DNA from 4 places in the Brevibacterium linens genome. Region 3 is predicted to be linked to each of the others. Evidence: riboswitches for the same ligand, from Rfam matches in the RefSeq annotation. Region 3 holds a riboswitch; each other region holds the start of a gene.
The links. A riboswitch is a leader RNA that binds a small molecule or an ion and turns the genes downstream of it on or off. The one in region 3 is predicted to bind thiamine pyrophosphate.

Region 1 (5,562 bases), 550 kb from region 3:
ATGGAGGAGTCAGGGTGAGGGCGGAGACGAGTGTTGAGACTGTGGCGAGGTCGAACAGACACTAGGACCAGGAGGAAGGGGCGGGGAGGCTCGCCTCCTGAAACGCGTGTCGCTCGAGTGGTAGTTTGGGATCATCGGAAGTAAAAACGTGCGTCGCTGTTGAAGACGAGGCTCTCTACAGAGCGCACGAGCACACACGGGACGAACGGCCCGTCACTTCTTCACCGAGAAGGAGTGACCCATGATTCGTCGTCCCAGCCACCAGTCCGAGGCCGCGCAGCCGCCTCACACGCTGAAGGACGCGTGGATCGCGCTGGCCGGGCTGTCGGCCGTGTTCCTGTTCGAGATGCTCGACAACTCGATCCTCAATGTCGCCTTGCCCACCATCGGCCGGGAACTACAGGCCACCGCCACCGCATTGCAATGGGTGACTGGCGTGTACTCCGTCGTGTTCGGCGGATTGATGCTCGCGCTCAGCGCCGTCGCCGACCGCATCGGCCGACGCAAGATGATGCTGGCCGGGCTCGTGCTGCTCGGGATGACGAGTCTCGCGACAGCCTTCGTGGCCACTGCCGGGCAGCTCATCGCCGTTCGCGCGGCGATGGCGGTGGCCGCCGCGATGACCACGCCGGGCTCCCTGGCTCTCGCGTTCCGGCTCTTCGCCGATGACCGCCTCCGGGTACGCGCGATGACGGTGATCTCCACCGTAGGACTCATCGGCCTTGCCGTCGGCCCGATCGCCGGCGGCTTCGTCCTCGCCATCGCACCGTGGCAGACCCTGCTGCTGGTCAACGTGCCGATCGCAGCCATCGCCTTCATCGCGATCCGCAAAGGCATTCCCGCCGACCGGCCAGAAGAGCTTCACCGCGATCCTGTCGATATCTGGGGAGCCATCCTGGGCACCGCGGCCATCGCATCCGCATTGCTCGCCCCCGCCCTCTTCGTCGAAGTGGGCGCAGACACCTGGTTCCCCTGGGCCGGGGTGGCCGCGACCATCGCTTTCGCGGCAGCATTCGCCTGGCGCGAGCGCTCGTTCCAATACCCCCTGCTGGACCTGCAGCTGATCGCGAGCCCGCTCGTGTCCAGCGGACTGGCCTTCAAAGGCGCAGCCAACCTCGCCGTCGCAGGTATCGGGTACCTCGTTGCACTTCAGCTCCAGCTCGACTGGGGATGGACGCCCGCCCAGGCAGCACTGGGCATGCTTCCGCAAGTGATCGTCCTCGTCGCCGGCGGCGCCGTCATCTCGATCCTCGTCGACAAGCTCGGACTCGATCGAGCGGCCTGGCTCAGCGCCTCTGCCGTCGTCGTGGGCCTGGCCGTCTACGCGCTTCTGGGACGCGTCGGATACGTCTGGATCGCTGTGGCCCTCGTGCTCGTCGCGGCGGGAATGCGGGTCGTCGGCGTCGTCGCGGGAACCAACGTCATGAAAGGAGTTCCAGAAGACCGGACCACCGTCGGCGCGGCCCTGGCCGATACAGCCGGCGAGTTCGCAACCGCCGTGGGCATCGCCCTGAGCGGAACCTTCCTCGCCGCCATCTTCACCGGGCACCTCACCGCATCGGCCTGGCCGACCGAGCAGACCGCGGAGTTCCGACTCGCGGTCACCTGGGGCGGAATCGCTCTGACCGTGCTCGCGGCGGGCCTCGTCGCCTTCGGCATGCTCCGAGCCCACGGAGAGAAGAGCGCCCCAGAAATCTAGACCGAAGGGTGTTGACGGCGTGTCCGTCAAGGGAATGAACGGGGCTTCTGCAGGGGCTCTGCTTAAACGAAGAGTGAGATGAGAGAGGCGTGGTCACGGTGTTCAGGGACGAGGCGCAGTCGGTCGTTGCGCTGCACGACGTGGCGGTGACCACCAGGCCGCGCTGCGATGACCGACACCGTGGATGAAGAGGTTGAAGTGGGCCTGCTTGCCTTCCACGCCGCTCACCCCTTGACGAGTCCGCCGTCGACGATGAGGTTCTGACCCGTCACACCCCTGGCCCACGGGGAAGCGAAGAATACGACTGGGTCGGCGAGCTGATCCGGCGTCGTCACCGCCCGCAGCGGGGTGCCCGCGGCGATGCCCTCGAAGACCGCCTCAGGGGTCGCCGCCGAGGCGTCGGTGGTCAGCAGCAGCCCCCGGAGACCATGTTCACCGTGATGGCCTGCGGGCCGAGATCGTCGGCGAAGGTGCGTGTCAGGGACAGCAGCGCTGCTTTCGCCGCGGTGTAGTCGTGGTAGGGCACGACGGGGTGCTGGAAGAGGTTCGTACCGATGTTGACGATCCGGCCGAAGCCCGCCTCGACCATGCCGGGAAGGGTGGCCTGGATGACGTTGAGAGGCCCATGCACGGAGCCGGTGAACTGTGCGGTGATCTCCTCGTAGGAGATCTGGTCCGCGTGGGAGCGGGCGTCGCCGTTGAAGGAGAAGTCAGCCAGCGCGTTGTTCACGACCGTGGTGATCGGACCGCCAAAGCGATCGGCGGCCTCAGCGACGAGGGCATCGACCTGGGCGCGGTCGCGGACATCAGCCCGGATTGCGATCGCCTTTCCGGGGTGGGCGGCGGCGAGGTCCTCCGCGGCGTCCTGGGAGGTGTGGTAGTCGATGACCACTCGCGCACCCTGGGCCAGGAACGCGCGAGTGATCGCAGCTCGGAGTCCGCGGGCGCCGCCGGTGACGAGGACGATCTGCTCGGTGAGGGGGAGAATAGTGTGTGCCATGTGTATGCCTCTCGATATCGAGGCGAAGGCAACCCGTGCGCACCGAAGAGCGAAAGTTGCTCTTCGGTGCGCTGACACCGCCAACATTGTCGGCGGGTGAAAGTCCGGACATTCCCTTCGCCAGTGCTAACTGGATCAGGTTCAACGGGTGTCATCTCAGCCGACCACGTCCCGTGCTCGAAAGCTGGAACGGGCGGCGCCCCGTGTCACGCCACCATCACATCACGGAAACCACACTCTCCACAAGCTTCGGACGGCCTGATTCTTCGTTACTGGAATCGCTGTCACAGAACACCTGATATCACTACGTGCTATCCGGCAAATGGGCATTCTGGCTTCTTGAGTGTTCCTATTGCTTGCGTTCCAGCTCGAGCGCGGTTTGGGCGATAGCGCGGACGTTGAATGTTTCCGCGACCGGTATCGCAACCATTTCCTCGAGGGTGAACCATGCCGCTTCGAGTGCGTCATCGTCCGGGACCGGTTCCCCTCGTTCCCATCGGCAGAGCACTGCGATCAGGACGTAATGCAGATTGTGGTCGGCATCGATGACGTCGACAGCATCGAAGACATCACCGGGTGTGGCGAGGACTCCTGTTTCCTCGGCGAGTTCGCGCGCGGTCGCGGCGGTCAGGGTCTCGCCGGGTTCGATCTTGCCCCCGGGGAATGCCCAGCGCTCGGCGTCGGGCATGTGGGCACGCCGGATAAGGAGTACACGTCCTTTTCGGACCACTGCCGCCAGCGTCGCCGGCTTCGGGTAGGAAGCGTCGCGCGTCATCTACCCCGCCCCGATCGTCGACTCGGAGTGGTCTTGGAGGTGGGCTGTGATCTGCATGAACGGTGGATGGTCGATAGGTGCCTGGGAGCCGACGTCCTCTACGGTTTGTGCTCCGCGGTCGGTGACCTTGTCGACTGTGAAGCCGGCCTCGGTCAGCACCGCCTCGTAGGTGCTGATGAACCAGTGCCGGTCGACAAGCTCGAGGATCCCGGTGCCGGGGATCTGCAAGCTGACCTTGCGTTCGTCTCCGTCACGGTAGCCTCTGCCGGGCTCGCCGCTGCGGAAGGTCGGGAACGGTACTCCTGTGGCCGCCGGGTTGCTATCGACGATGAAGAGTCTGCCGGTCGGTGTAAGCACTCGGGCGAGCTCGCGGGCGATCGCTCTCAGTTCCTCGCGTGTGGGCACGTTGATGAATACGAAGCAGCACACGATCGCATCGAATGTGTCATCCGGGTAGGGAACGTGGCCGCTGTCGATGGTGTGGAATCGCGCGGCCGGTTGCGGGGTCTGCGCCCGGGCGAGGGTGATCATGTCGGTGCTGATGTCGACTCCGACGACCTGTGCTGCGGCTCCGGCGTCGAGGAGGCGTCGTGAGACTTTTCCGCTGCCGCACCCATAATCGAGCACGATCCCCCCTCGGCCGCAAGCAGTTTGGAGGTCATTGACGAGCGGGGTATAAGCCAGTCGGTTTTCGACATAGTCGTCATAGGCATCGAACCCTGCTGAGACTGCCGGAGTCGTCCATGATGTCGTCACTGCTGCACCGCCCTCACACGCGCGTTTTCGATGCTGGGCCATCGGCTCACGACCAGCTCCCGGTGGAGGGGATGGAGGTCGCCGATAATCGATGGGTCGACTGGTCGTTGGTATTGGAGTTGCCGGTGGATCCAGAACAGGCGGACAATGTCGACCCACGCTTCCGGAAGATCAAGGGTCGCCAGTGCGCGGCCTGGGAGCTCGTCTGCACGGATCGACTTCTCCAGGGCGAGGACCTGGTGCACCTGGTCCAGGCTCGCCCCCGAGGGCAGCCGTGGAAGAGTGCTGGGTTCCTCCACGATCGTCTGATCATCGCCGCCGAGGAGGGTGTGCACCTTGGTGAGGTCTTTTTCGTAGATGTGGATCGAGCCGACGTTGTGGATGTACACACCCGGGGTCAGGCCCAGCATCGAGGCGAGAAATTCTTGGATGAACGTGAAGGAGAACGTGTCGTTGAGCAGTCCCATGTACGCGTCGTTGGCGCGCATGAACGCGACCATGTGCAGACGGTCCTCACGGCGCAACAGCTGGAGAGCCAGCGTGCAGGAGACGTCGATGTTGCGGCGGTAGATGTCTTCGGAGTCGTCGAAGATCTGCAGAACGGCACGCTTGCTCGCAGGGTCATCCTCGCGGAGGGTGTTCACGATTCGTTCGATCGCAGTCTCGTCGCCGACGTGTCTGAGCAGTTTGGGACCATACCCGGTGCCCGGCAGGCTGAGGCCGTCGGGACTGTACCGGCTCATCGAGGGTGCGTAGGTGCGGATGAAGTCGAGGTCGTTCTTCCCTGAGAGGTACCACAGTGCTTCGGCGTAGTTGAAGATGATGTTCTGCCGACGAGACCTGGCCAAGCAGTACCGCCGGGCCGGGTTGGTCAGGCGTGCGGTGTAGCCGATGATTTCGCGTTCGTCCTGCCCGCGGGGACTGTTCTGGTATTCGAACCCGGTGTAGACCTGTCGCAGGGAATCCAGGTAGAGCGTGTGGAGGTCGGGATACTCAGGCTTCACTGACGGCTCCTGCCTGCGCGTGCTCGATCGCGGTGAGGATGCGTGGTCCGGTGGGCTGCTCGGGATCGATGGTGATCATCTGGACGTCGGCGACCGCTGAGAGGCCTCGGACGAGGAACGCGTACTCGGCTCCCTCGTCGAGGAGTAAGACGATGGGTTTGTTCCAGGCGGAGGCCCACCCGATCTCGATGTGCGTGCCCGGGGATGCCGGTGCGCCGGGGAACGCGACGAAGACGTCGCAGGCGGCGATCTCCGTGTAGTCGATGCGTGTGCATTCGCTGGGTTCCATGAACTCACGGCCCCAGTGCTCTCTGCGGTGGGCGCAGTG
Region 2 (5,562 bases), 360 kb from region 3:
GATCCCACCGAAACCCTCGTCGAGATCAGCTCCCGCGCACAGCTGACCGTGATGGGCACCCGCGGGCGCGGACGGATCCGCAGCGCTCTGCTGGGATCCGTCTCGCGCGGGGTCCTCAACCACGCCGAGGGTCCGGTCATGGTGGTTCCGAGCTGATGCGCAGCGTCGGGCCGATCAGCAAGGCTGTGCTGATCAGCTGAGGCCGGCACCTCGGCGGCGACGGCTCACGACCATCAGCGTCGCGCCGAGTGCCAGCGCCCCCGCCCCGACGGTCAAGGGCAGCGCAAGTCCACCGCCGGTGCGGGGAAGGTCTCCATCCCCACCCGCCGAGGCGGTCCCGGAGGAACCCGCATCATCGCCCGTTCCCGCGGTGTCCGCTTCGGCACCGTTCGCATCGGCGCCAGAGTCTGCCGTGCCGGCATCGACGTCCGAGCCATCCGCTGCGGCGTCAGCTTCTGTTCCGGCGCCGTCTGCGTCTGCGTCGTCATTCGCACCTGCACCATCTGCACCTGCCGCGGAGTCGGCACCGGCTCCGGAATCCGCGTCTGCACCGGCGTCGTCGCCCGGGGCGGGTTCGTCCGCCTCGGCGCGCCTGAGTTCGACATCGTCGATCTGCTCGGCTGCGGCCCGCGCTTCCGCCCGTTCGCCATCGGCCGACGCTCCCTCAGCAGGCACCTCATAGGTCGTCGCCCGCAGCGCTTCGTCGCTGACGCGGACCCGGGTGAAGGCGGGCATGTCGTTGTGGACGCTCTTGCCTTCCCAGTCGAGGCCGGGAACGTAGTCGTAGAACTTCGACCCCGATGACGAGGTCAGCGTGAGGTAGAGCGTCTGCCCGTCTTCCTTCGCCTCATCGGCTCCCGCTTCGGAGCCCTCGACGGGCTTGCCCTCCCCGTCCATGAGGAAGGTGCGGTTAAAGATGTGGTCGTGGCCGGAGACGACGAGGTCGATGTCATTGCGGGCCGCGACCGGTGGGATCGCCTTCCGCAGCCGCTTCACATCGAGATCGTTCCAATGTGTTGCCGTCGAATAGATCGAATGGTGGAATCCCAGCACAGTCCATCGTGCCTGGCCACCGTGTTCGGCGACGACCTCGTCGATGAACTCGGCGTGGGCGTCCATGTCCGAACTGTTCGAGTTGATGTTGAGGAACAGGACTCCGTCTTCGATGAACCAATAGTCGCCGCCGGAGGTGATGATGCCTCCGCCGCCGTGGTCCTGGCTGACATTGGGTCGGTTGAAGTGCTGTTCGTAGGCCTTCGACGACACATCGTGGTTGCCGATCGTCGTCGCCTGCGGGATCGTCCGGGTCGCTTCCGGCGCCAGGTACTGCGCGTACTGCTCTTGGTTGCCGGCGGCGTTGACCTGGTCTCCCAGGGAGTAGAGAAAACTCGGGTCGTCGGCAGTGGCCACGGCCGTCGACAGGGTCCGTTCCCAGCCGGTGGCGTCGTCGGGGTCTCCGCCTCCGGCGCCGACCTGGGGGTCGCCGAAGACGAGGAATTCGTCATCTCCTCCGGACGATCCTGTGGTGAACTGCTGCACCTCGGTGAACCCGTCCTCGTCGCTGCCGACCTGGTAGGCGTAGTCGGTGTCGGGTTCCAGGTCGGTCATGCTCGCATGGTTGAAGTGACGTTTGAGGTCGGTGGCGAGACCGGAGTCCGTGGTCTCAGCCGCTGCCGCGTCGGCGGGAAGTTCGCCTCCCTCGAGTTCATTGACCGGCGCCCACCGGACCTCTCCCCCGCCGGAGTTCTCACTCATCCACGAGAGGTTGCGCGTCGTCGAGTCGGCTCCGACCTGCAGTACGGGATCGGTGATCGCCTCATTCCCTGCATCCGCCTCGGCGGGCGTGTCCGTCGGGTCCTGGCTCACGGTCGAACTCGGGCCGCCCGAGCCGAGATTCGGTTCGGCGCGCACGGGCACCGGGGCCGCCACCAGAGCGGCGAGCAGGGTGGCGGCGGACAGGGCACTGAGTGGTCGCTTGAGTCGATGCGTATTCACCCACCCATTCCTACCGATCAGTAGTGTCCGGTCGTTCGAGGCCCGTCGACGAGACAGGGAACGAGAGGTGAATCGTCGATGACGGATCCCGGCCTCCGCGTCGCCTCCGCTCCCGGTCGCTGCTTCTCTCACCTGTTGTACAGTGGTGGCTACGACAGGGGAGCGCCGTCAGGGGCGCTGAGAGTGCAGAAGAAGCTGCAGACCCTCGAACCTGATGCGGTCAGTACCGCCGAAGGAAGTCGAGACTCTTCACCCCTCCTTGATATGAGGAGGCACAATGCCGAATACCACCGCGCCGACCACCACCCCCGCCCGCGCGCAGGCCTTCACCGCGGCGCCGAAGACGAAGCAGTGGCGGGTCGTCGACTATGTCACCACCGCCGTGCTCGGCATCGCCGTGGGACTCGTCTTCTGGGTGCTCGCGCTGAGCTGGAAGGTCCTCGAACTCGCCTTCCAGGCATTCCCGCCGTCGATCGGCCTCATCGCCGGACTCTGGGTGCTGGCCGGTCCGCTGGCCGGTGCCATCATCCGCAAACCCGGTGCCGCACTCCTGTGCGAACTCATCGCCGCGATCGTCGAAGCCGTGCTCGGCTCCCACTTCGGGGCGACCGTTCTGCTCTCGGGTCTGCTGCAGGGTCTCGGTGCCGAACTCGTCTTCGCCGCCTTCGGCTACAAACGCTTCACCCTGTGGGTCACCGCCGCTTCGGGTGTGCTGGCCGCGGCGTTCATGGCCGTGAGCGAGAACATCATGTACAACGCCGAATGGCAGTTCGGGTTCCAGGCGATCTATGCGGTCTGCGCGATCATCTCCGGCCTCGTCATTTCCGGCATCGGCGCGTGGTACGCCTACCGGGCGATCGCGGCCACCGGAGCTCTGAGCTCCTTCGCCTCCGGCCGTCGCTGATGGCGCTGCCGATCACGGCCGCCGGCTTCTCATGGACGCACACCGACCGTGATCAGCCGGCGGTCGGTCCGCTCGACCTGCAGATCGTGGCCGGAGAGAAGGTGCTGCTGCTCGGCGCCTCCGGAGCCGGGAAATCGACGTTCCTCCACGCCGTCGCCGGTGTCCTGCCCGAGGAATCGGGTGAGGCCACCGGTGAACTCCTCGTCGGCGGAGAGAAACCGGATCCTCGCCGAGGCAGCACCGGGCTGGTCCTCCAAGATCCCGATTCGCAGGTGATCTTCTCCCGCGTCGGTGATGATGTGGCATTCGGGATGGAGAACCTCGGACTCCCGGCCGAGGTCATCGAGGCTCAGGTCCCCGAGTCCCTGCATGCGTTGGGACTCGATCTGGCCCCGGAGCATCCGAGTGCGGCCCTGTCCGGTGGGCAGAAGCAGCGGCTGGCCCTGGCCGGGATCCATGCGATGGCCCCGGAGGTCATCGTCCTCGACGAACCGACGGCCAATATCGATCCCGCCTCGGCGACCGAGGTCCGCGATGCCGTGCTCACCGTGCAGGCCGAGACACAGGCGACCATGCTCGTCGTCGAACACCGGGTGGAGCTGTGGACCGAGCACGTCGACCGTGTCATCGTGCTGGGCGGTGACGGGATCGTCGCCCAAGGTCCGCCCGAGCAGATCTTCACCGATCCGGACCTGACCGAAACGCTCATCGGCTGCGGCATCTGGATTCCGCAGGACTCCCCCACCCCGCGCCGAGGCGGGGCCGCAGGAATCGGTGGGACGTCGGGCCGCCTCGGCGAGGTTCTGCTGCGCACAGATCGGCTCAGCGTTGCTCGACCGCGCATGGCCACCCCCGCCGCGACCGGACTGGACCTGAGCCTGAGCGCCGGTCAGGCCCTCGGAATCATCGGTGCGAATGGGGCAGGCAAATCGACCACGGCCCTGACCTTGGCGGGCCTGCTGCCCGAATTCTCCGGGCAGGTCCTCGCCGAGGCGGCCCTGCGGGAAGGAGCCAAACGGCCCCGACCGTTCGCGTGGCCGTCGAAGCAGCTGGCGGCGCGCATCGGGATGGTCTTCCAGGAACCGGCCCACCAGTTCCTCACCTCGAGCGTGGCGGCCGAACTCGAGCTGGGTCCCAGGCTGGCCGGGTGGTCTGCCGCCGAGTCGCAGGCACGGGTGGATGAGCTTCTTGCGGGTCTCGGTCTCACCGGTTTGGCGCAGGCTCATCCGCAGAGTCTCTCCGGTGGGGAGAAGCGTCGCCTGTCGGTGGCGGCGATGCTGGCTCCCCGGCCCCGGGTGCTCATCGTCGATGAGCCGACCTTCGGTCAGGATGCGCTGACGTGGGCGGGGTTGGTGGAGATGTTCCTCGATGCCTTGGATCACGGTTCCGCAGTGGTGGCGGTCAGCCATGATCTGGCGTTCCTCGAGGCCATCGGCGCCGATCTCCTCGAGCTCGGCTACCGCGGCCACGAAGAGCGATCCGACGGCAATAAGTCGGATTCGCATGTCAGGGCGGGTGAGCGCGGTGAGTAAGGGCCTCGATGAGCACGTTCGCCACTCCCCCGAGGTCGCGGTACAGGATCCGGGGCAGCTCATCCCCGTGGTGCGTTCGACCGCTTTGGCTCGGTGCAATCCGCTGACGAAGATCGCAGTCGCTCTCATCCTCATGGTCGGGGCGCTGCTGAGCATCGATCTGGTCTCTGCCGGGGTGGTGCTGCTGGCAGCAGTGCTGGCGCTGCCGGCGACCGGACTCGATCTGGTGGCCGCGGCCAAGCGGCTGTGGTTCCTGCCCGCCGGCGCTCTGCTCGCCGCTTGGGGCACGGCTCTGTTGGCGGAGAAAACCGGAGATGTGGTCGTCGACTTCGGTCCGATTCTGTTCACCACGGGGTCCCTGGCCGCGGCTGCGGCGATCTTCGTCCGTGCCCTCGCCTTGGCGATCCCGCTCATCGTGCTCGCGTCGACGATCGATCCGCGTGACCTCGCCGATGCGCTCATTCAGCACCTGCGCCTGCCAGAGGTCGTCGTGGTCTCGGTTCTCGCGGCCTCACGCCTGCTCGGACTGTTGGTCAGTGAGTGGCAGGTGCTGGCGATGGCTCGCCGTGCGCGCGGTGTCTCCGGAGGTTCGCTTCTGCGGCGCACGGGCAGCCTCTTCAGCGGGGTGTTCGTCCTGCTCGTGGTCTCGATCCGCCGGGCGACGACCTTGGCGATGGCGATGGAGGGTCGGGCATTCGGTCGTCCTGGACGGACGTGGCGCAGGCGGTCGAGTTTCACGGTCCGAGATGTCGTGGCGGTGCTTCTCAGTCTGGCCGTCTGCGCGGTCGCGATCGGTGCGGCTCACATGCTCGGAGTCTGGAACCCGATCATCGGCTGAGGCGACGAGGATATGGCACAACTCAGAGCTGTTTGAGGAGGTCCTTGCCGAAGGCCCGCCATTCCTCCAAGGCTTCGGGGCTGGGCAGTTTGGATATGGTGAGGACGACGAGGGTCTTGTTGTCGCTCTTCGTCTCGGCTGCGGCTTCGACCTTGATGCCGCCGTCGAGGTTGGCTCGCCAGAAGGAGCGCTTCGCCGTCTCCGAGGTGCGGGGATCGCCGTCGAGGGCCACCTCGTTGAGGGTGTCGCCGACGAGGGAGGCGAACTTGGCGATGAGTGCGGAACGATCGCCC
Region 3 (5,562 bases):
GGTGGCCGAATGGCGCTATGACGGCGACGCTGATCGGTGGGTGCGGGGCTGACCTCTGCGCGACCCGAGAGCTCGGTCAGCCAGCGAGCAGCGCGTCTCGGACCGTTTCGACGGCACGAGCCGGGACGCGGTCGTCAGTGAGCAGCAGAATAGTGCGCTCGGTTGTCGGAGCGAGCCTGCGGAAGACGACCTCGTCGGTATCGGCCGGAGCAGTCGAATACGGCAGACACGCGAGAGCGAGGCCGCCGGCCACGAGGCTGAGCTGAGTGAGGGGATCGGCGACGAAATGCCGGACTTCGAGTTCGATTCCGCGGGTGCGCCCCGCCTGGACGAGGGCCTCGTGGTCGCGTGAATCGCGCGCACGTCGACCAGACTTCGGCAGCAAGATCCGCGATGTGGACCTCCGTCACCGAGACGGCCCAGTGATCGCTCGGCGCGGCCACATAGGCGGTCTGCCTTGTCAGCTCGGTCGAGACCACTCCTGCAGGCAGAGTCAGCGGTGCGTTCGTCCACGATTCGGCGATGACGATGTCGAGGTGCCCGTCGGCCAGGCGCTGCAGGTGGTCATCGGTCTCACCGTCCTCGATCGACACGGCGATGTCCGGATGAGCGTTGCCCAACTGTCCGAGACGAGGGGTGAGCAGGTCGCGGATGCTCGAGGCGATCGCACCGATCTTGACAGTCCCCGTGACCTCGTCGTGTTGGAGATCGTTCTCGGCGCGCTGCATGAGCTCGGTGACCTGCCGGGCGTAGTCAGCAAGAGTGCGGCCGGCATCGGTGAGGCGAAGGCCGCGCCCCTCGGCCACGACCACGCGGGTTCCGGCTTCCCGTTCGATGCGGCGCAGCTGCTGGGAGACGGCGGGTCCAGTGAGATGGAGCAGTACGGCAGCCTGATTGACCGATCCGGTTCTCGCCACGGCGTCGAGGATCCGCAGCCGTGACCATTCGAGTCTCATCGTCTCACCCCTACTTTCGGTAAGCAGTTCTTATCAATACTAGATCGAAATCTGAACTGGTGCTGAATAGTCAGGTGGCCATAGCGTCGAACTATGAGTCAGACACCAACCCCCGCAGCCATCTCCTCGGTGCTCGCCGGAGCGCTGTGCCTGTCTGCGTCCGCGATCATCGTCAAGCTTGCCGATGTCGACGCGGCGACCACTGCGGTGCTTCGCTGCGCCATCGCCATTGTGCCCCTCATTCCACTTGCGCTCGCCGAAAGGCAGCGACATGAGAGCCTGAGCACGAGTGGTGTGCTGTGGTCGCTTGCGGCGGGCATCGCGCTCGGCATCGACTACAGCGCGTGGACCGCATCGATCTACCTCGCCGGAGCGGGAGTCTCGACGGTGCTCATCAACGTCCAGGTCATCGTCCTGCCGCTGCTCGCTCTCATCATCGATCGTGAGCGCATGGAGCGGAGATTTCTGATTGCACTGCCGATCATGATCATCGGCATCATCCTCGTCAGCGGTGTGCGCCTCAGCGAAATCGGAATCGGACCGAGCACATCGGCGGCAGGGCAGGGCCGCCTCGGCGGGGTTCTTCTCGGGCTGCTCGCCGGAATCGGATACGGAACCTACCTCTTCCTCAGCCGCAAAGCCACACGGACGCAGTCGGATCTCGCGCTCCAGCCGCTGACGTGGGCGACGGCGGCGGCCGCGGCCACCTCGACGATCATCGCCCTCTTCTCACAGGGACTTTCGGTCTCGGATATCGGCGGGCGTTCGTGGGTTCTGCTTATCGTGCTCGCGCTCGTCGGACAAGTCGCGGCGTGGCTGCTCATCCATCACGGAAGCGGTCGGCTGCCTGCCGAAGTCACGGCGAGCCTGTTGCTTGTTCAGCCGGTGCTCGCGCTCGCTCTCTCGGCGGTGGTGCTCGGGGAACGGTTCGGTTTCGGACAGATCTTCGGAGCAGCCGCCGTCGTCGGTGGGGTCGCGGTCTCGAGCGGGCTCGTGCGCAGGCATGGTGCTCGACCGGAGAGGCCGTAGGTCAGTCGCCCGGAGCCAGACTGGGTGCCTTGTCGATGCCGAAGCGGGTCTTGAGAGCCCGGCGGGCGGCGAACCAGCCGTTCATGCCGTGCACGCCCGGGGCCGGTGGCGTTGCTGCCGAACATAGGAACGCGCCGGGAACGCCGAGGCTGTAGTTGTCCCAGCTGGTGCGCGGGCGGGCCATCATCCGGTAGAAGGTGACGATGCCGGTGGCGATGTCCCCTCCGATGTAGTTCTGGTTGTGGCCGGCCATCTCGGAGGCGGGGATCGCATTGTGGGCGACGATGTGGTCGCGGAAGCCGGGAGCGAAGCGTTCGAGCTGCCGGGTGATGTACTCGGTCGGGTCGAGCGGGCAGTCGAAGGGCACGTGCGCATACGTCCACAGCGGCCGCAGCCCGTTCACCTCTCGGGTGGGATCGAAGACGGTCGGATCCGAGACGAGGCACACGGGGTCTGCGGGCATGCGCCCATTCATCACCTGCGCCTCGGCGGCGGCCATCTGCGCCCGGGATCCGCCGATGTGGATGGTGCCGGCGCGTCCGACTGCGGGATCGGACCAGGGCACCGGGCCGTCGAGGACGAAGTCGACCTTGGCGGCGGCGTTGCCGTGCTTGAACCTCCGCAGACTCTTGTCGACGTGCGCGGGCAGCAGGCCGGAGAAGATCTGCGCCGCATTCAGCGCCGAGGTGTCGAGCAGATAGGCGCGGGCCTTGGGCATATCCGAGACATGGTTGACACGGGCGTTCGTGGTGACCTTCCCGCCGTGCGCTTCGAGATCGGCGACGAGGTGGTCGATGATCGCCTGCGACCCGCCGATCGGGGAGGGCCACCCGCCGGCGTGGGCGACCGTGGAGAGCATCGTGGCAGTGGCCGCGGTGCCCATCGCCGGCAGCCCGCCGATCGCGTGCGCTGCGACACCGGTGAACAGGGCCTGGGAGGATTCGTGGGAGAGCGGAATGTTCCACGCAGGGCTGGCCTGGGACAGGAGCCGCAGGCCGAACTTCACGACGTTCGCGATGCCGGGAACATCGCGCAGGGTCTCGGGAACGGAGCGTTTGTCACCGAGGGAGAGCCAGATCGCGTCATCGACCCGGTCGAGGAGCGGGGCGAAGAATCGCCGCCATTCCGGTCCGGCCGCGCCGAGGTGGTCGACGGTCTTCTCGAGATCATGGAAGGCCAGCGCGGCGGGCTTGCCGTCGAGGGGCTGGGCGTAGGAGATCTCGGGGGTGGTGAACTCGAGGCCGCGGGCGCGCAGATCGAAGTCGACGAAGAATGGGCTGGCGATCGCCAACGGGTGCACGGCCGAGCAGATGTCGTGGGTGATGCCCGGCGCCAGACCGAGGTCGAGGGTGCGGGCACCGCCGCCGATCGTCGGCTGAGCTTCGAACACTTCGACAGAGAGTCCGGCACGGGCCATGGTGACGGCGGCGGCCATGCCGTTCGGGCCGGATCCGACGACGACTGCATCAACACCTGTGCTCATGAGGCCAGTCTAGGTCAGTGGGCTGTGCGGCTGCGGAGTGCGTTCCTTGGCGGCTCAGTTGTCGTACACGTTGTCGAAGAAAGCGCATTCGAGGTCGACGGCGCGGCGCCAGACGCGGTTGAGGTTCTCGGCTTCTGAGCTCTGGTCTTCTTCCTCCGGGAACACGCGCTCGAGCTCATCGACGAGAAACTGCACCCAGCAGCGAAAGGCTTCTCCGCGGTGGAGGTCGATCCATCCTCGATGAACCGCTCGCTCCGGTGCTTCCTCGCGGGATTCGGCCCAATCGAGGTAGAGCCATTCGGCCACAACGAGGACGGCGAGCAGCTGTGGGTACGATGCTGAGTCGACTGTTGAGTTCATGAGATCGCGGAAGCCCGCCGTCGGTGCTGCAAGTTCAGGTCGGAGGTAATCGGCGGGATCGACGCCCAGCTCGGCGAAAGAGTCGACGAAATACGTGTCCTCGTCGGCGACGAGCATGCCCAGCTGTCGGGCGAATCGCAGCTTTGGGTCGAGCTCATCGGCATGGGCCACGCAGGCTCCGAGCATGGACAGGAACGACTCGAAGAACTGATAGTCCTGGATGAGATAGTCGCGCATCACCGTGTCATCGACGGTGCCGGCGAAAAGCTCTCGGACGAACCGGTGATCGACGGCCCTCACCCATTGCCGCTCTGTCGAACGGAGCAGTTCGGCCACCGCTCCGTCGCTGTCAAAGACGATCGAGGAATCGTCGATGGTGCTCAAGTGTCTTCCACTCCCTCCGCCGGTGCTCACCGGATCAGGTTCAAAGGGTCTGCATACGCACTCTCAGCGCCGCCTCTTTCGGCGCTCCCCTGTAGCGCTTCGACACTATCACCTAGGTAAGGAGAGCTGTCAGTAAGACCGGACCAGAGTCGGCCGTTCTAGATCGCGATTGTCGAGCACCCATGTGGCGTGTTCCCACGGGGCAGCCTCGGCGAAGTAGAGGCGCTGACCACCGACGTAGCGGCGATTCGACTCATCCTCGGGATCGGCATCGAAGGCTCCGGCAAACCGCTCGTTCCCTCGTGGGACCGAGATCTCGAATGGGACGTCGACCCACACGCTCGCATCCCAGAGATCGACGAGTTCTGGTCGGTGGAGGAAGATCCCCTCGACCAGGAGAACACAGTCGCTCGGCAAGATCCGAGGCTGCGACTCAACCGGCCGGTCCGCATCGACGTCCCACGCGGCTGGAACGACCGAGTCGCCTCGGCGGAAGGGCCCGACGACCGACTCGAGGAATGAGTTGTAGTCGTAGGAGTTCCGGTAGAACGTCTCCGGCCCTGTTCCGTCGGCATGACGAACGGCCCGCGGATAATGGAAGCCGTCGATGCCGACCGACGCGACGGGACGAGCAGGAGCCGTACCAGAATTCCCCGCGTCCTCCTCGGCGAGGTCGATGAGTTCCCGGGCGATCGTCGTCTTCCCGGCTCCGTCTACTCCGTCCAACGCCACCAAGGCACGACCTCCCGGTCGGACGGTGCTCAGCTCTGCCAGCAGTTCGATCAGAACTCGGAGTCGGGACTTCACCACGCTGTCGATCCGGCGGGGGATACGGACTGCGGGGCTGCCTCGGCGAAGGTGTCGGCGATGAAATCGGCGATACGGTCCGCGGCAGGCTGACGACCCGACGTCTGTTCGGCGGACTCGACCGACGGGTTGTAGTTCGTGTTCGTGTTGATGTCGTAGACGACCTGACGGCCGTCGGCGGTCTCGATGAACTCGACGCCGGCGATCTCGATGCTGAGGTCGGCCAACAGCGTCTCGAGCCGAGCGATGAGCGGTGTTCCGGCCGTGATCTCCTCACGGCGGTCGAACTGGGGGACCGCCTCGACGTCGGGATCAGACCCGGCGCCCGGGATCGCGCAGGCATCGGCCGGGCACAGCTCGAACGACCCACCTGAGACGTCGACGCGCACCGCATAGTGGAAACGTCCGCCGATGAACTCGGCACGGGTGATGAACGGCTGGGCAGGCTGCACATACTCCTGGACGAGGGTGATGCCGTCGATCGGCGCATTCGCGCCACCGGGCGCGAACTCATCGGCGACCGCCTCGAGCTCGGCGTGGGAG
Region 4 (5,562 bases), 260 kb from region 3:
CTGGTCGAAGCCCTGGAACGAGCCAGAGACGACGGCACCTCCGGCGACGTCGACTCCGACCTCGGGCAGGCTCTGCAGCCTCGCGCGGTAGTCGGCGACCGTGAATGGGTCGGGCAGATAGCCGTTGTTCTCGATGACCGGATGGGTCGGATCGATGATGTGCAGATGCGCGTCGAAGGCACGCTGGAGTTCGCTCATGCCGTCAACCTACATCGCCTCCGCAACGCTCGGTCACGGCGTGGCGCGTCTGTCGAATCGTGCACACTGCGATAGACGCGCCACGCCCTGAACGACGGTCAGTCCGCCTTGAGGCCGACGGTCGGATCGGGCAGGTAGACCTCTCCGCCCGAGGCGAGGAATTCGCGGCTCTTCTGCTGCATTCCCGCCAGGGCCTCCTGAGCTTCGGCGCTGCCGTAGGTGTCGCGGATGTCCTGGGAGATGCGCATCGAGCAGAACTTCGGCCCGCACATGGAACAGAAGTGCGCGGTCTTCGCCGGTTCGGCCGGCAGGGTCTCGTCGTGGAACGCCTCAGCAGTCTCCGGATCGAGGCCGAGGGCGAACTGGTCTCGCCACCGGAACTCGAACCGAGCCTTCGACAGCGCATCGTCGCGGGCCGTCGCACCGGGGTGGCCCTTCGCGACATCGGCGGCATGCGCGGCGATCTTGTACGTGATCACTCCGGTCTTGACGTCGTCGCGGTCGGGCAGGCCCAGATGCTCCTTCGGAGTGACGTAGCAGAGCATCGCCGTGCCGTAGCGGGCGATCTCGGTCGCCCCGATCGCCGAGGTGATGTGGTCGTATCCGGGTGCGATGTCCGTGACCAGCGGACCCAAGGTGTAGAACGGTGCGCCGTGGCAGAGCTCCTGCTGGCGTTCGACGTTCTCCCGCACGAGGTGGAGGGGAATATGCCCGGGGCCTTCGACCATCACCTGGACGTCGTGGGCCCACGCGCGTTCGGTGAGTTCGGCCAGTGTGTCGAGTTCGGCGAACTGGGCGGCATCGTTGGCATCAGCGATGGACCCTGGTCGCAGTCCGTCGCCGAGTGAGAACGCGACATCGTATTGGGCGAAGATCTCACAGAGTTCGTCGAAGTGGGTGTAGAGGAAGTTCTCCTCGTGGTGGGCAAGGCACCAGCCGGCCATGATGGACCCGCCGCGGGAGACCATCCCGGTGACCCGGTCGGCCGTGAGGGGAACGTAGCGCAGCAGCACACCGGCGTGGACGGTCATGTAGTCGACACCCTGCTCGCACTGTTCGATGACCGTGTCGCGATAGATCTCCCAGGTCAGCGCGTTCGCATCACCGTCGACCTTCTCCAGCGCCTGATAGATCGGGACGGTGCCGATGGGGATGGGGGAGTTGCGGATGATCCATTCTCGGGTGGTGTGGATGTCATTGCCGGTCGACAGGTCCATGAGGGTGTCGGCACCCCACTTCGCGGCCCACCGCAGCTTCTGCACCTCCTCGGCGATGGAGCTGGTGACCGCGGAATTGCCGATGTTCGCGTTGATCTTGACGAGGAACGCCTTGCCGATGATCATCGGCTCGGATTCGGGGTGGTTGATGTTGTTCGGGATGATCGCCCGACCGGCGGCGAGCTCGGCACGCACGAGCTCGACATCGCACTGCTCGCGGAGTGCGACGAACCGCATCTCCGGGGTGATGATGCCCTGCCTTGCGTAGTGCATCTGGGTGACCGTGCGGCCGGTCTTGGCCCGACGCGGAACCGGTTTGCGTCCCTTCCACTGCTGTGACGGGGCCCCTCGGCGGACGGCGGCACGACCGTCATCGGCGATGCGGTGGCCGCGGGCGTCATACGTTTCGGTGTCGAGACGGTTCTCGATCCACGGAAATCGCAGAGCGGGCAGTCCCTCTTCCGGAATGCTGCCCGGTCCGACGGTGCGGTAGACGTCGACGGGATCGTTGGCCCGGCCGTTCGAGTCCTCGAGTTCGATGCGGGTCACGGGAACGCGGATGCCGTGGTCCGTGTCGTCGACCCATGCCGGCGAATGCGTCGGATACTGCTCGAGGGTGAACTGGTCGTCCGCCGCTGCGGCAGACGAAACCGCGTCAGGCGAAGCTGTGGCAGGGGTAGGTGTTTCCGGGGTGAATGCAGTCATCTGCAGTCCTCACTTCCTACGCCGGTATCAACCGGATCAGGTTCTACGGTCTCGGACGATGCAGTCCGATCTCAGCCCGTGCAGAGGGCTCCCGTGGGGTCGTGTAATTCGTATCACGATTGTCGTGGTGAGGACAACCGCGGTGTCGGCGGAATCGAGTCCCGCCGGGGGTGCGAGGTCAGCTGCCCTGGAGGAATGCCTTCGCCACGGCACCGAGGGCGAGCACATCGGAGACCGCGACCATTTCGCGTGCCGAGTGCATCGAGTACAGGGCAGGACCGACGTCGACGGTGGTCATTCCCAGACGGGTCGCGGTCAGCGGTCCGATCGTCGAACCGCAGGGCATCGCATTGTTCGACACGAAATCCTGGTATTCGACTCCGGCGGCCGCGCACGCCTGCGACCACACCGCGGTGCCGACCGCATCCGTGGCGTAGCGCTGCTGAGCATTGAGCTTGAGCAGGGGACCGCCGCCGAGGCGGGGGCGCACATGCGGATCATGACGTTCCGGATAGTTCGGATGGGCAGCATGCCCGGCATCGGAGGAGACACACACCGAGGAGGCCATCGATGCGAGATAATCGCTGCGCGTCGACTGCGGCAGCAATGAGGCGACGATGCGCTCGGTGACATCGGCGAGGAACGGACCACACGCACCCGAACGCGAATTCGACCCGATCTCCTCATGATCGAAGGCCGCCAACAGGGGGATGCCGTCGAGCCTATCGGCATCGAGCTGGGTGAGCGCGGTGACACCGGCGTGGACGGACAGCAGGTTGTCCAGCCTCGGCGAGGCGAAGAATTCCTCGGCGGCACCGAAGAGGGCCGGCTCCTGAGTGGGAATGGTGTAGACGTCGTGACCGACGACAGTTTCGGCATCGACGCCGGCGGAGGCGGCGAGCAGTTCGATGATGTCGGCCTCAGCGAGATCGGCCAGACCGATGACAGGAGCGGTATGACGCTGCTTGTCCAAGGCCAGACCTTCATTGACCTGCCGGTCCAGGTGGATCGCCAGCTGCGGGATGCGGGCGATCGGTCCGGTGCGGGCGAGCACGATGCGGCCGTCGGCGAGGCCGAGACGACCGGCGAAGGCGAGCTCACGATCGAGCCACGAATTCAGCAGCGGCCCACCGTAGACCTCCACCCCGACCTGGCGGGTGCCCTCAGCGGTGTACTCGCCGCCGGGTTTGAGTTTGAACGCCGGGGAGTCGGTGTGGGAACCGAACACACGGAACCGGTCAGCCGCCTCGGTGACGGTGGGATTCATCCACGCGATGAGCGCGCCGTCGCGGATGACGTAGTGCCCGGTCCCGGGCGTCAGCGCCCAGGGGGCGGACTCGTCGAGGCGGGAGAATCCGGCCTCTTCCAGTTGTTTCGCGGCGGTGGCCACCGCGTGATAGGAGCTGGGGGAGGCGCTGACGAAGTCGCCGAGGTCGGCCGCTGTCGTCGCGGCCCGGTCCGGTCGCGGGAGTGATTCATTCATTTCCCCAGCCTATCGTTTGCGGTAGTTTGGAGGTGAAGAAGATCAGGTCTCAGGCGCCGGGTTGCCACCGCGTCCGAGAATCAGGCGGGGCGGCGACCCTGCAACTGCACCAGCGACGGCAAGGAGTGTTCGACGTGAACCAGTTCGTGACGGAGTGGAACACCTGGCGCGACTCACGGAACTCGGCACTGGCGAAACCGTTCGGCTGGCTCAGCGTCGTCGGCCTGCACTGGCTCGATGACGAATCGACCTGGGCCGACGCTCCCGGCACCTTCACCGTCGACGACGGGTGGGTGACCGTGTCCCTGGATCCCGGCATCAAGGCCGGTCCCGCGGCGGAGACGTTTGACCTGCTCAGCACGGTCGGCGACGGCCCAGACGGGTCGGATCCGGCTGGTTCAGGGGCTGGATCCGGGACTGGTCCTGGGAATGGGGCTGGCTCTGGGGTGAACGGCGCAGGTGCGAACGGCGCGGCTACAAACGGCGCGGCTGCGACCAACTCGGGGCCGACCCGGGCGACCAGCCCGGCCGTGCCCAGCGACACCTCGACCCTGCCGAGGGTCACGGACCAGACCGGCGCGGCCGGTGCGGGCGCTGATTCTGCGGCTGGTGCGGATGGTTCTGCTGGTGCGGAAGCAGGTGCGAGTGCCGGTTCACAGGCGACCGGCGGACACGACGCCGTGCCCGCCCGACCTCAGGTCCGCGTCGAAGAGAACGGGTTCAGCGCGAAAATTCCGACCGGCGGATCGCTCAACTGGTTCACCGTCGGCAACGTCCTCTACGAACTCATCGACCGGGCCGGCCGCCTCGGTGTGCGTGTGCGCAATTCGAAGTCCCCGCTGTTGGGCAAGTTCTTCGAGGTTCCGGTCTTCGACCCGGACCCGGACTTCGTCTTCCTCGCCCGATTCACCCGGTTCGACCCGTTCCGGACCTACCCGATCGAAACCGCTCAAGAGGATCTGCAGCTGCAGACGCAGGCGGCGGGAATCGTCACGTTCGACACTCAGCACGGTGAGGTGAACCTGCTCGCCACCGGGTGTCCGAAGACCGGGCTCCAGCTGGACTTCCACGATTCGACGAACGGGAGCACCACCTCGGCGTGGCGGACCATCGATCTCGGAGTGCCGAATCAGGACGGGTCGCTCGTCGTCGATTTCAACCGTGCGGTGAACTACCCGTTCGCGTTCACCTCGTTCGCCACCTGCCCGGCCCCGATCGAGGGAAACGTCGTTCCCTTCGACGTCACCGCAGGTGAGCGGCGTCCTCCGTTCTTCTACTCGGAGGCCGGGATCAACGTGCCGTTCCTCTTCTACGTGTGGTGGGACGAAGAGAGCGCTGAGGTGACTCGCCCCTGGTACTCGCGTTTCGGCCTCGACATCACCATCCTCAACCCCAACCACGACGATGGGCGGATCTCGCTCGTCGGATTCGACGGGGTTGCCATGTCCGGTGGGGATCTGTCACCGCTGGGGCGTAAGGCCCGGTCGCGGCTCATCGATGTCGCCACGGAGGCGCTGACCTCGCGGATTCCGGTCATCGGCATCGGCGCATACTCCGCGTTCGTCATCCAGGCCCAGCGTGAGCTGCGGTCGCAGCAGGGGTATGTCGATGGCATCGAGACCGAATACTCGGCTCCCGAGGACCGGCTGCTCATCGTGATGAACAACGAACTCGATCCGAAGCAGGCCGGTTTCGACATCGTCCACACCGACGCCAGCGGGCTGCTCTACGTGGAGATGCCCTTCGACATTCCGCTCGAATCCGATCGCACCGAGGTCGAGGACTTCCAGGCGGCGATGGAATCCGGTGCCTCGATCTCGAGCTGGCAGGAATTCGACTACCGCATGGTCGCCCTCATCCGCCACCACCGCTGAGTCACTCCACTCGGATCCCCGGGCTCCCAGCGCCCGTTTCCTCCCAGGACTACCTGACGGCGGCCCAGCAACCTCGCGCGAGGTT

Region 1: it holds a riboswitch for thiamine pyrophosphate, as region 3 does, so the genes downstream of both, CXR29_RS00625 (3-oxoacyl-ACP reductase) here and CXR29_RS02830 (TenA family protein) in region 3, are expected to answer to the same signal.
Region 2: it holds a riboswitch for thiamine pyrophosphate, as region 3 does, so the genes downstream of both, CXR29_RS04510 (ECF transporter S component) here and CXR29_RS02830 (TenA family protein) in region 3, are expected to answer to the same signal.
Region 4: it holds a riboswitch for thiamine pyrophosphate, as region 3 does, so the genes downstream of both, thiC (phosphomethylpyrimidine synthase ThiC) here and CXR29_RS02830 (TenA family protein) in region 3, are expected to answer to the same signal.

What each region holds. Positions count from the first base shown of each region.
Region 1 covers NZ_CP026734.1:140,759-146,320, forward strand. Annotated here, with positions in the region: gene CXR29_RS00620 (MFS transporter) at 242-1,699, shown strand; partial or broken gene CXR29_RS00625 (3-oxoacyl-ACP reductase) at 1,924-2,699, opposite strand; TPP riboswitch at 2,794-2,913, opposite strand; gene CXR29_RS00630 (NUDIX hydrolase) at 3,049-3,474, opposite strand; gene CXR29_RS00635 (class I SAM-dependent methyltransferase) at 3,475-4,272, opposite strand; gene CXR29_RS00640 (thymidylate synthase) at 4,227-5,234, opposite strand; gene CXR29_RS00645 (nucleoside 2-deoxyribosyltransferase) at 5,224-5,562, opposite strand, start outside.
Region 2 covers NZ_CP026734.1:1,049,302-1,054,863, reverse strand. Annotated here, with positions in the region: gene CXR29_RS04520 (universal stress protein) at 1-156, shown strand, start outside; gene CXR29_RS04515 (FN3 domain-containing metallophosphoesterase family protein) at 193-1,995, opposite strand; TPP riboswitch at 2,142-2,250, shown strand; gene CXR29_RS04510 (ECF transporter S component) at 2,273-2,899, shown strand; gene CXR29_RS04505 (ABC transporter ATP-binding protein) at 2,899-4,431, shown strand; gene CXR29_RS04500 (energy-coupling factor transporter transmembrane component T family protein) at 4,424-5,269, shown strand; gene CXR29_RS04495 (hypothetical protein) at 5,292-5,562, opposite strand, start outside.
Region 3 covers NZ_CP026734.1:685,888-691,449, forward strand. Annotated here, with positions in the region: gene CXR29_RS02810 (hypothetical protein) at 1-52, shown strand, start outside; gene CXR29_RS17240 (LysR substrate-binding domain-containing protein) at 77-385, opposite strand; partial or broken gene CXR29_RS17985 (LysR family transcriptional regulator) at 429-956, opposite strand; gene CXR29_RS02820 (DMT family transporter) at 1,050-1,985, shown strand; gene CXR29_RS02825 (phytoene desaturase family protein) at 1,987-3,468, opposite strand; gene CXR29_RS02830 (TenA family protein) at 3,523-4,212, opposite strand; TPP riboswitch at 4,207-4,313, opposite strand; gene CXR29_RS02835 (nucleoside/nucleotide kinase family protein) at 4,342-4,944, opposite strand; gene CXR29_RS02840 (ATP-grasp domain-containing protein) at 5,016-5,562, opposite strand, start outside.
Region 4 covers NZ_CP026734.1:427,816-433,377, forward strand. Annotated here, with positions in the region: gene CXR29_RS01810 (amidohydrolase family protein) at 1-198, opposite strand, end outside; gene thiC (phosphomethylpyrimidine synthase ThiC) at 297-2,120, opposite strand; TPP riboswitch at 2,116-2,224, opposite strand; gene CXR29_RS01820 (M18 family aminopeptidase) at 2,299-3,603, opposite strand; gene CXR29_RS01825 (DUF1684 domain-containing protein) at 3,738-5,477, shown strand.